DNA from 2 places in the Mesorhizobium sp. B2-3-15 genome. Region 1 is predicted to be linked to the other one. Evidence: riboswitches for the same ligand, from Rfam matches in the RefSeq annotation. Region 1 holds a riboswitch; the other holds the start of a gene.
The links. A riboswitch is a leader RNA that binds a small molecule or an ion and turns the genes downstream of it on or off. The one in region 1 is predicted to bind thiamine pyrophosphate.
Positions count from the first base shown of each region.

Region 2: it holds a riboswitch for thiamine pyrophosphate, as region 1 does, so the genes downstream of both, thiB (thiamine ABC transporter substrate binding subunit) here and FJ954_RS30795 (YkoF family thiamine/hydroxymethylpyrimidine-binding protein) in region 1, are expected to answer to the same signal.

Region 1 is NZ_VFVO01000022.1:37,831-42,123, forward strand. It holds gene msrA (peptide-methionine (S)-S-oxide reductase MsrA) at 115-633, shown strand; gene FJ954_RS31875 (putative RiPP precursor) at 784-873, shown strand; gene FJ954_RS30785 (formyltransferase family protein) at 972-2,024, shown strand; gene FJ954_RS30790 (hypothetical protein) at 2,083-2,388, opposite strand; TPP riboswitch at 2,662-2,775, shown strand; gene FJ954_RS30795 (YkoF family thiamine/hydroxymethylpyrimidine-binding protein) at 2,766-3,374, shown strand; gene FJ954_RS30800 (ABC transporter permease) at 3,337-4,200, shown strand; gene FJ954_RS30805 (ABC transporter ATP-binding protein) at 4,197-4,293, shown strand, end outside.
Region 2 is NZ_VFVO01000009.1:210,045-214,337, forward strand. It holds gene FJ954_RS19880 (ABC-F family ATP-binding cassette domain-containing protein) at 1-847, opposite strand, end outside; gene FJ954_RS19885 (thiamine diphosphokinase) at 849-1,508, opposite strand; TPP riboswitch at 1,595-1,709, shown strand; gene thiB (thiamine ABC transporter substrate binding subunit) at 1,753-2,751, shown strand; gene thiP (thiamine/thiamine pyrophosphate ABC transporter permease) at 2,830-4,293, shown strand, end outside.

The DNA of each region.
Region 1 (4,293 bases):
CTGGACGAACCAGGCAACAATGCCCATTTATGGCGCTATCCAAGTTTGTCGCCGCGCAATTCCCGACGGAGAGCCGCTACACTTCCCCGGAATTGCCTTTTGAGGAGACGTGACATGGCGACTTCGAGTGAACGTGCAGTGCTTGCCGGCGGCTGCTTCTGGGGCATGCAGGATTTGATCCGGCGCTTTCCGGGCGTCCTTGCCACGCGTGTCGGCTACAGTGGCGGCGACGTGCCGAACGCTACCTATCGCAATCATGGCACGCATGCCGAAGCCATCGAGATCACCTTCGACCCGGCGAGAATCAGCTTTCGCCAGCTTCTGGAATTCTTCTTCCAGATACATGATCCGACGACGCGCAATCGCCAGGGAAACGATGTCGGCATGAGCTATCGCTCCGCAATCTACTACACCGATGAGGAGCAGAAGCGTGTGGCGGAGGACACCATCGCCGATGTCGACGCCTCCGGCCTGTGGCCCGGCAAGGTCGTCACCGAACTTGCGCCGGCCGGAGCGTTCTGGGAGGCCGAACCCGAGCACCAGGACTATCTCGAGAAATATCCCAACGGCTACACCTGCCATTTCGTCAGACCAGGCTGGAAGCTGCCGGTTCGTGAAAAGGCGGTTTCATAAGGTTCACCAGCCGTTTTGGCAGCAGGTGGGGTATAAACGCCCGTCGATTGCCAAGGATCATACGCATAGGGGCTGTTAGCCGCCGTGGCGGTTGACAGTTCGTTGCGTTGCTGGCCAACTGTGTGGGTTGATCGATCATCGGGGATGAGCATGAAGAAGATCTACGAAAAGCCGGTGTTGGTGAAGCGGGAAAGACTCTCAAGTGTTGCGGCGGGACCGCTTTCTTCCAAGGCAGCCTGACCGGCCAGGCCGGCTTTCGGGCCTGGCTGGCCGAGTTGTAACGGTGATCGAATTGCTGGTGCGGGCAGGCTACGTCTTGCCCCGCTGGGCTTGAGAAGATGATTTCTTCCGAACCCGCGGCCCGCGCCGGGCAACTCAATGCAATTTTCATCCTGGATGTTTCTGCTTATACCGGGCCGCTGCTTTCCGGATGGATCGAGGCGGGAAACCGTGTTGGTGCGATCATCGTGCCTGGTTTTCAACGCCCATCCAGAGGCTTCAGCATTGGCAATTTTCGGCGCAGGCTGAGGCGCCGGCTTTTGCTCAGGCGCCATCTCGGCAACACGCCGGTAAAGCTGATCGAATTCCGCCGGCCTTACGACTGGAACGAGCTTGCCCGGCAATTGCCTGACATCGCCGCGGATGTGCTGATCTGCTTCGCTTTCCCGACCTTGATCCCGCAGCAGCTGCTCGACCTCTTTCCCAAGGGCGGGCTTAATTTTCATCCGGCGCTGCTGCCCAACTACCGGGGGCCGCATCCTCTCCATCGTCTTGTCGCGGATGGCCAGCATGCCGTCCATGGTGGCGTGACACTGCATAGGATGTCGGCCAATTTCGACGACGGCGACATCCTCGGACAAGTGCCGTTCACCGAAGCAGACTGGGCATCGCGGCGGGATATGGTGGACAGCGTGGCGAGCGCTATGCGCCGGTTGGTGCGCGAGGTGGCGCCAGCCTATTGCAAGAATCTGGTGTCGGGGATGCGGCAGCCAGCCGGTGATTTCGTCTGGGCTCGACTTGAGCGGGACCACATGGCGATTTCGTCCGACATGTCGATCGGGCACGTTGCCCGGATGTGGCACGTATTGGGCGCTAAACCCGGTATCTATCTGGATGTCGCCGACCGCCAGGTCAGGCTGGCCTTCCAGGTCAGGCGACTGGGTCCGCCAACCGGAAAGGGTCCGGTAAGGCGATGGGGGACGGTGGAGTTCGATCTTGCCAACGGCCGGGTTCGGCACCTCACCTACGGGCGCCTGCTCAAACGGCTGATGAAAATATACGCCTCGTTCCCACGCCCCCGGGCCGGCAAACCGTACGCTGAATTAAGGGTCTTTGGCCGGGTGGGCAGTGAAGCGGCACCACAGCCGCCAGCGAGTAGTCGCGGACACTGAATCCCAATAGTGGGAACCGCGGAAACTGCGTCCGCGGTTCCCATATCGCGATGGCAAACTACTTTCCGCAGTTGTTGTCATTCACGGTCGGCGCGGTGGCGTTGCCGTTGGCGTCCGTCTGTGCACCCTGCGGGTTGGTCGGGCAATTCTTGTCCGCATTGGAATTCATGTCGCCCGGCGTGGTGGTCGTGCTGTTGGTCGCGCCCGGATCGATCGTACTGGGCGCCGGGGTGCTTGGGTCCACAGTGACGGACTTGCCGCTGCCGCCGGACCCATCCGCGCCCGCCGCGCTATTGCTTTGCGCCATGGCGGATGTTGCAACGGCAATGGTCAAGGCCGAAGCCGCGAGGATTTTCGTGAACATGATTTGTCTCCATTTTCTGTGAACTCGTCGCCGGGAACGGTGCACGGTTTCGCGGAAATCATGAACCGCTCTATCTCTTGCTTTGACACAATCCCGAACGGAAAATTGATCCTGGAATCGCGTCCAGCGACTGGTGGGACAACCCCTCGGAATGGCGAAGGTTCCGACAAATTTCCCCGCCGGCGATGCCCAATTGTCCTGGAGCTCGGGCAATGCTTTGGCGCGGCTTGCCAAAAAACAGCTTTCCCAACCGTCCTAATGATGCTTTAACGCGCCTATCCACAGGGGTGCTCCGTACGGTCGGGGCTGAGACGGGGGCGGCAAGCCCACAGACCCTAGAAGCTGATCTGGGTAATACCAGCGGAGCGAGGCGGGCGATGTTTTCAGGCGCACAGGTTTCCCTATATCCAATGGCCGACGATTTCGTCGACATCATTCTGGGCGCGCTCGGCGCGCTCGATCCGTACCGCGATAAGCTCAGGATCGAGACCGACGACATTTCGACCTTGCTGGTCGGGCCCCCCGAGGTGTTATTCCCTGCGCTGCGCGACCTTTTCGTGGCCGTGTCTGGCAGCGGCAGGCATTGCGTGCTGTCAGCCACCATTTCGCGTGGCTGCCCAGGCGAGCCGGATGACCTGATCTGCCGCTCCGACACGTTCGGCGGACCTGCCGGGCCACTCGGCCCGCGCAAGCAAGCCGCCATCACCGCGGTGCGCGGCGCGCCGGCCACTGGCCAGCCGGCGGCGGCGCAGTTCTCGCTCTATGTGATGGGCACTGACGACCACATGGACGAAATCTATGGCTGCATAGATTTCCTGAAGCAGTCCGGCGTCTACGATCGCTCCAAGAATTTCTGCACCAAGCTGCGCGGCGATGCCGGCGCGATCTTCTCTGCCCTCGATGAAGCCTTCTGCCGCTTCGGGCCCGGCGCCGGCCATGTAACCCTCGATGTCACGGTCTCGGCCAACAGTCCCACCGCCGTCTGAACCGCTCGTGGTCTCATCGTCATTCAACCCGCGTAACGTCGCGGGCTTCTTCGCAAAAACAGCGCCGGCCGTGATATCGATCGGTTTGGTGCTCGTGGCCTGGGAACTGTACGCAAACATTTCCGGCATTAAGCCGACGGTTCTGCCGGCGCCCTCGCGCGTCTTCGAACAGGCGATGCTCAATCGGGAAGCCTTGGTCGACAACGCCATTCCCACGGTCCGCGCCACGCTGATCGGTTTTGCCTGTTCGCTCAGTGCCGCCTTCGCCCTGTCGATGCTGGTCGACTTCTTCCAGCCTTTGCGGCGAGCGCTGTTTCCCATCTTCATAGTCAGCCAGACTTTGCCGCTGGTCGCCATCGCGCCATTGGTGGTGCTGTGGTTCGGCTTCGGGCTGACGCCCAAGATCATGCTGGTGGCGCTGGTCACCTTCTTCCCGATGCTGGTCGCGCTGGTGCAGGGCTACGAGGCTACCGAGGTGGAGATCGGTCAGATGCTGCGTGCCATGGGAGCAGGGCGTTGGCGTGTCTTCATGCTGGCACGATTGCCTTCGGCGCTGCCTTATTTCTTCGCTGGCCTCAGGATATCCATCACCTATGCCGTCGTCGGCGCCATTTTCGCCGAATATGCGGGCGCGGCCAAAGGGCTGGGCATCTACATGCTCAACGCCAAGAACAATTTCCGTCCCGACCTGGTGCTCGCCGCCGTCTGCGTCAGCGCAGCGCTCACCCTTGTCCTGTTCGGGCTGACGATGCTGCTGCAGCGTCTTGCCATGCCCTGGGAACGAGCTGCTGGCAGGCAAGGCCCTGGAAAAGGTCCAGAAGCATGAGCCGGCTCGAATTGCGGCATGTTCGCAAGGCGTTTGGCGGGCTCGATGTGCTCGCCGACATTTCGCTTCGTGTCGATGCCGGCGAATTCGTCT
Region 2 (4,293 bases), on a different contig from region 1:
TCACCAGCTTGCCGGATTCGGCGGCGTCGCTTGCCACCATTATCGCGGTGCCTTCGGCGCCGCGATGGCCGCGAAAACGCTGGCGCATGGTCTGCAACTGGCCTAGGCGCCGCATGTTGCGCTTGCGCCGCGCCGTCACCCCGTAGCGCAGCCAGTGCTCCTCGCGCACGATCTGGCGGCCGAGCTTGTGCTGTTCGCGCTCTTCCTCTTCCAGCACCAGGTCGCGCCATTCCTCGAAATGGCCAAAGCCCTTGTCCAGCCTGCGCGTCTGGCCGCGATCGAGCCAGACTGTGGCGCGCGACACGCGCTCGAGGAAGCGGCGGTCATGCGAGATGACGATGAGCGCCGAGGAGGTCCGGACGAGCTCTTCTTCCAGCCATTCGATGACAGATAAATCAAGATGGTTAGTCGGCTCATCAAGAAGCAGGATGTCGGGCTCCGGCGCCATGACGCGGGCAAGCGCGGCGCGCCTGGCCTCTCCGCCGGACAGGTCGCCAGGCCGTTCTTCGCCCGACAGGCCGAGATGCTCCATCAGATAGCTGGCGCGGTAGGGATCGTCGGCGGGCCCGAGCCCGGCCTCGACATAGGCGCGCACGGTTGCAAAGCCGTCCATGTCGGGCATTTGCGGCAGATAACGCACCGTCGCCGAAGGCTGGCGGAACACCTCGCCGTCCTGTGGTTCGATCAGGCCGGCGGCGATCTTGAGCAGCGTCGACTTGCCGGACCCGTTGCGGCCGACCAGCGCGATCTTGTCGCCGGCCGAAGCGGTCAAGGCGGCGCCGTCGAGCAGCGGCGCGCCGCCGAAGGTCAGTCTTATCCCGTCGAGATTGAGAAGAGGCGGGGCCATGTCAGCTTTCGGGCAATGGATAGGGATGGGCGAGCAGCAGCGCGCGGCCATGGCCGAGCGCGATGTCGAGGCGGCCCCCGGTCTTGCCGAACTTGACCTCGTTGGAAATGGTCAGCGACGAACCGAACGCCACCTCGACCTTGTCGAGCGGCCATTTGGCGCCGGTGACGGTCAGGCCGGAGAGTTCGGAGAAGCCGAGAATCGAGAACAGCGTGCCGTCGGCATAATCGAAGCCGGCCCTGCCGGGCAGCAAGGGAACACCTTCCTGGGCGCCGCTGGTCAGAAACACATCCATTCCGGCTTCGGCCAGCCGCAGGCCAAGCGCCAGATGCAGGAAGGCGTGGTCGGCGCGCTTGCCGCCGAAGGCGCCCGCCAGCACAAGGCGGGTCGCCCCGCGCTCCAGTGCGGCCGCGATCGCCAGTTCTCCGTCGGTCTTGTCCTTTTCCGCCGGGAAGGTTTGCCGCGGCACGGCGGCGAGGTCGGCGGGCAGATCAGCCGGGACCGAGTCGAAATCACCCACCCACAGTTCCGGCACGAGGCCCAGCATCCGCGCATGGCCGATGCCGGCGTCGGCGGCGATGACGCGCGAGCCTTCGACCTGGCGGTCGAGCCGAGGCGTGCGGATGAGGTCGCCGCCAAGCAGGATGGTGAATGTGCTCATATCCCGTCGCCTTACCAGCCCGGCACGGGAAACGGAAGGCGGCAAAGTCCCACTTGCGCGGGTCATCGGCCCGGCCTATGTGTCGAAACGCTCTAACGGGGTGCCGGACGCGAATTTCGCGGGCCGGCTGAGAGGCAGTGTCGCCAACCCGCTGAACCTGATCCGGTTTGTACCGGCGGAGGGATTAGACGTTTCGGACACTCCGACGCCTCAATTCCTTTCAACGCAAACGAAGGAGGCGCCGATGCGCACGCTTTTATATTTTCTGATCGCCGCCACGGCAGTGACCCTGTCCGGGCCGGCCTTGGCCAAGGATAAGCTCACCGTCTACACCTATGAGAGCTTCACCGCCGACTGGGGTCCAGGTCCCGTGGTGAAGAAGGAATTCGAGGCAGAATGCGGCTGCGATCTCGAGTTCGTCTCGGTCGCCGATGGCGTGGCGCTGCTCAACCGCGTCAAGCTGGAAGGCGCTTCGACCAAAGCCGACATCGTGCTCGGTCTCGACACCAATCTCACCGCCGATGCCAAGGCCTCGGGCCTGTTCGCGCCACATGGCGCAATAACGGACGTCAACGTGCCGGGTGGCTGGAGCGACGATACTTTTGTTCCCTTCGACTATGGCTACTTCGCCGTCGTCTACGATACCCAGAAGCTGAAATCGCCGCCGAAAAGCCTGAAGGATTTGGTCGAGGGTAGCGCCGACGACAAGATCGTCATCCAGGACCCGCGCACATCGACGCCCGGTCTTGGCCTGCTGTTGTGGGTGAAGTCGGTCTATGGCGACAAGGCGCCGGAGGCCTGGGCCAAGCTCAAGACCAAGGTGCTGACCGTGACGCCGGGCTGGAGCGAGGCCTATGGCCTGTTCACCAAGGGCGAGGCGCCGATGGTGCTGTCCTACACCACCTCGCCGGCCTACCACATGGTCGCCGAGAACACCGAGCGCTATCAGGCGGCGTCGTTCGAGGAAGGCGAATATCTGCAGATCGAGGTCGCGGGCATCACCACGACCGGCGCCAAGAATCCGCTGGCGGAAAAGTTCATGGCCTTCATGACTGGGCCGAAATTCCAGGACGCCATCCCCGAGACCAACTGGATGTTCCCGGCCGGGAAGACCGACAAGCCGCTCAACCCCGCCTTCGACAAGCTGGTCAAGCCGACCAAGACCTTGCTGTTCAGCCCGGAGGAGGTCGCGGCCAACCGCAAAGCCTGGGTCGATGAATGGCTGGCGGTGATGAGCAAGTAGGTTTTGTGGGCTAATCTCGTGAGATGAACGCTCTCCGGCGATGCTCCCTAAGCTTCACCCAATCGTTGAGGGTGCGGTGTGCAAACCCGCTCTGATCCCCGCATCACAGCCGGCGTGATAGGGCTCGCCGCCATCGCCATTTTGATCGGCGGCGCGTTTGCGGGGCTGCTTGTCGAAGGCGCTCGCGATTTTTCCGGCGCTTGGGCTGCGTTCGATCCCTACCTGTTCCGGGTCGTGCGCTTCACGCTCTGGCAGGCGGCCCTGTCGACGCTGCTCTCGGTCGGGCCGGCCCTGTTCGTGGCGCGGGCGCTGTCGCGGCATCCACGGTTTTTCGGCCGTGCCTTCATCCTGCAGCTCTTCGCCGTGCCGCTGGCGCTGCCGGCGATCGTCGCGGCGCTCGGCATCCTGGCGCTCTATGGCCGCGCCGGCTATTTCTCCGGCTTTCTCAGCGCCGTCGGCGGCCAGGGTTGGCCGGGCATCTATGGCCTGTCCGGCATTCTCGTCGCCCATGTCTTCTTCAACCTGCCGCTGGCCACCCGCCTGTTCCTCGAGGCGCTGCAGACCATTCCCTCCGACCAGTGGCGGCTGGCGAGCCAGCTCGGCATGGGGGCGCCGCCGGCATTCCAGCTGATCGAGTGGCCGACGCTGCGTGTCGCGCTGCCCGGTGTCGCCGGACTTGTCTTCATGCTGTGCATCACATCCTTCACCATCGTGCTGACGCTCGGCGGCGGGCCGGCCGCGACGACGCTCGAAGTCGGCATCTATCAGGCATTGCGCTTCGATTTCGATCCCGCGAGGGCTGTCGCGCTGACACTGCTGCAGATCGCCTTGACCTTCATCATGGTGCTGGCGTTGACCCGGCTCGGAGCCGACGTCGTCGGCGACATCAACCTGCCGGTCGCGCCGCGCCGCTACCTCTCCGTCAACAGGACCGAAGCGTGGCTGAACGCGACGCTCATCGTGTTGGCCTTGCTCTTCGTTGCCGGGCCGATGGCGGCGACCGTGGCGGCCGGACTTGGCGCCGACCTCGGCCGGCTTGCCGGCGAGGCCACTGTCCGTCAGGCGACGCTGACCAGTGCTGTGCTCGCTTTCCTTTCGGCCTGGCTTTCGGTGATGCTTTCGCTGGCATTGACCATGGCGCGCAGGGCGCTGGCGTCGAACCGCCGCTTCGGGGCAAGGACACTGCTCGAACATGCCACCGATACGGGCGCCGGGTTTGTCCTGGTCGTGCCGCCGATCGTCGTCGGCGCCGGCTGGTTCCTGTTGCTGCGCCATGTCGGCGATGTCTTTGCCATCGCGCCGCTCATGGTCGTCACCGTCAACGCTGTCATGGCGATGCCTTTTGCGCTGCGCGCCATCCGTCCCGCCTATGATGCGGCAAGCGAGCGTCACGAGCGGCTTTGCGCGCAGCTCGGAATTTCCGGCTGGTCAAGACTGTGGCTGGTCGACTGGCCGACGTTGCGGCGCCCGCTGGCCACCGCTTTTGCCTTCGCCATGGCACTGTCGCTCGGCGATCTCGGCGTCGTCGCCCTGTTCGGCAGT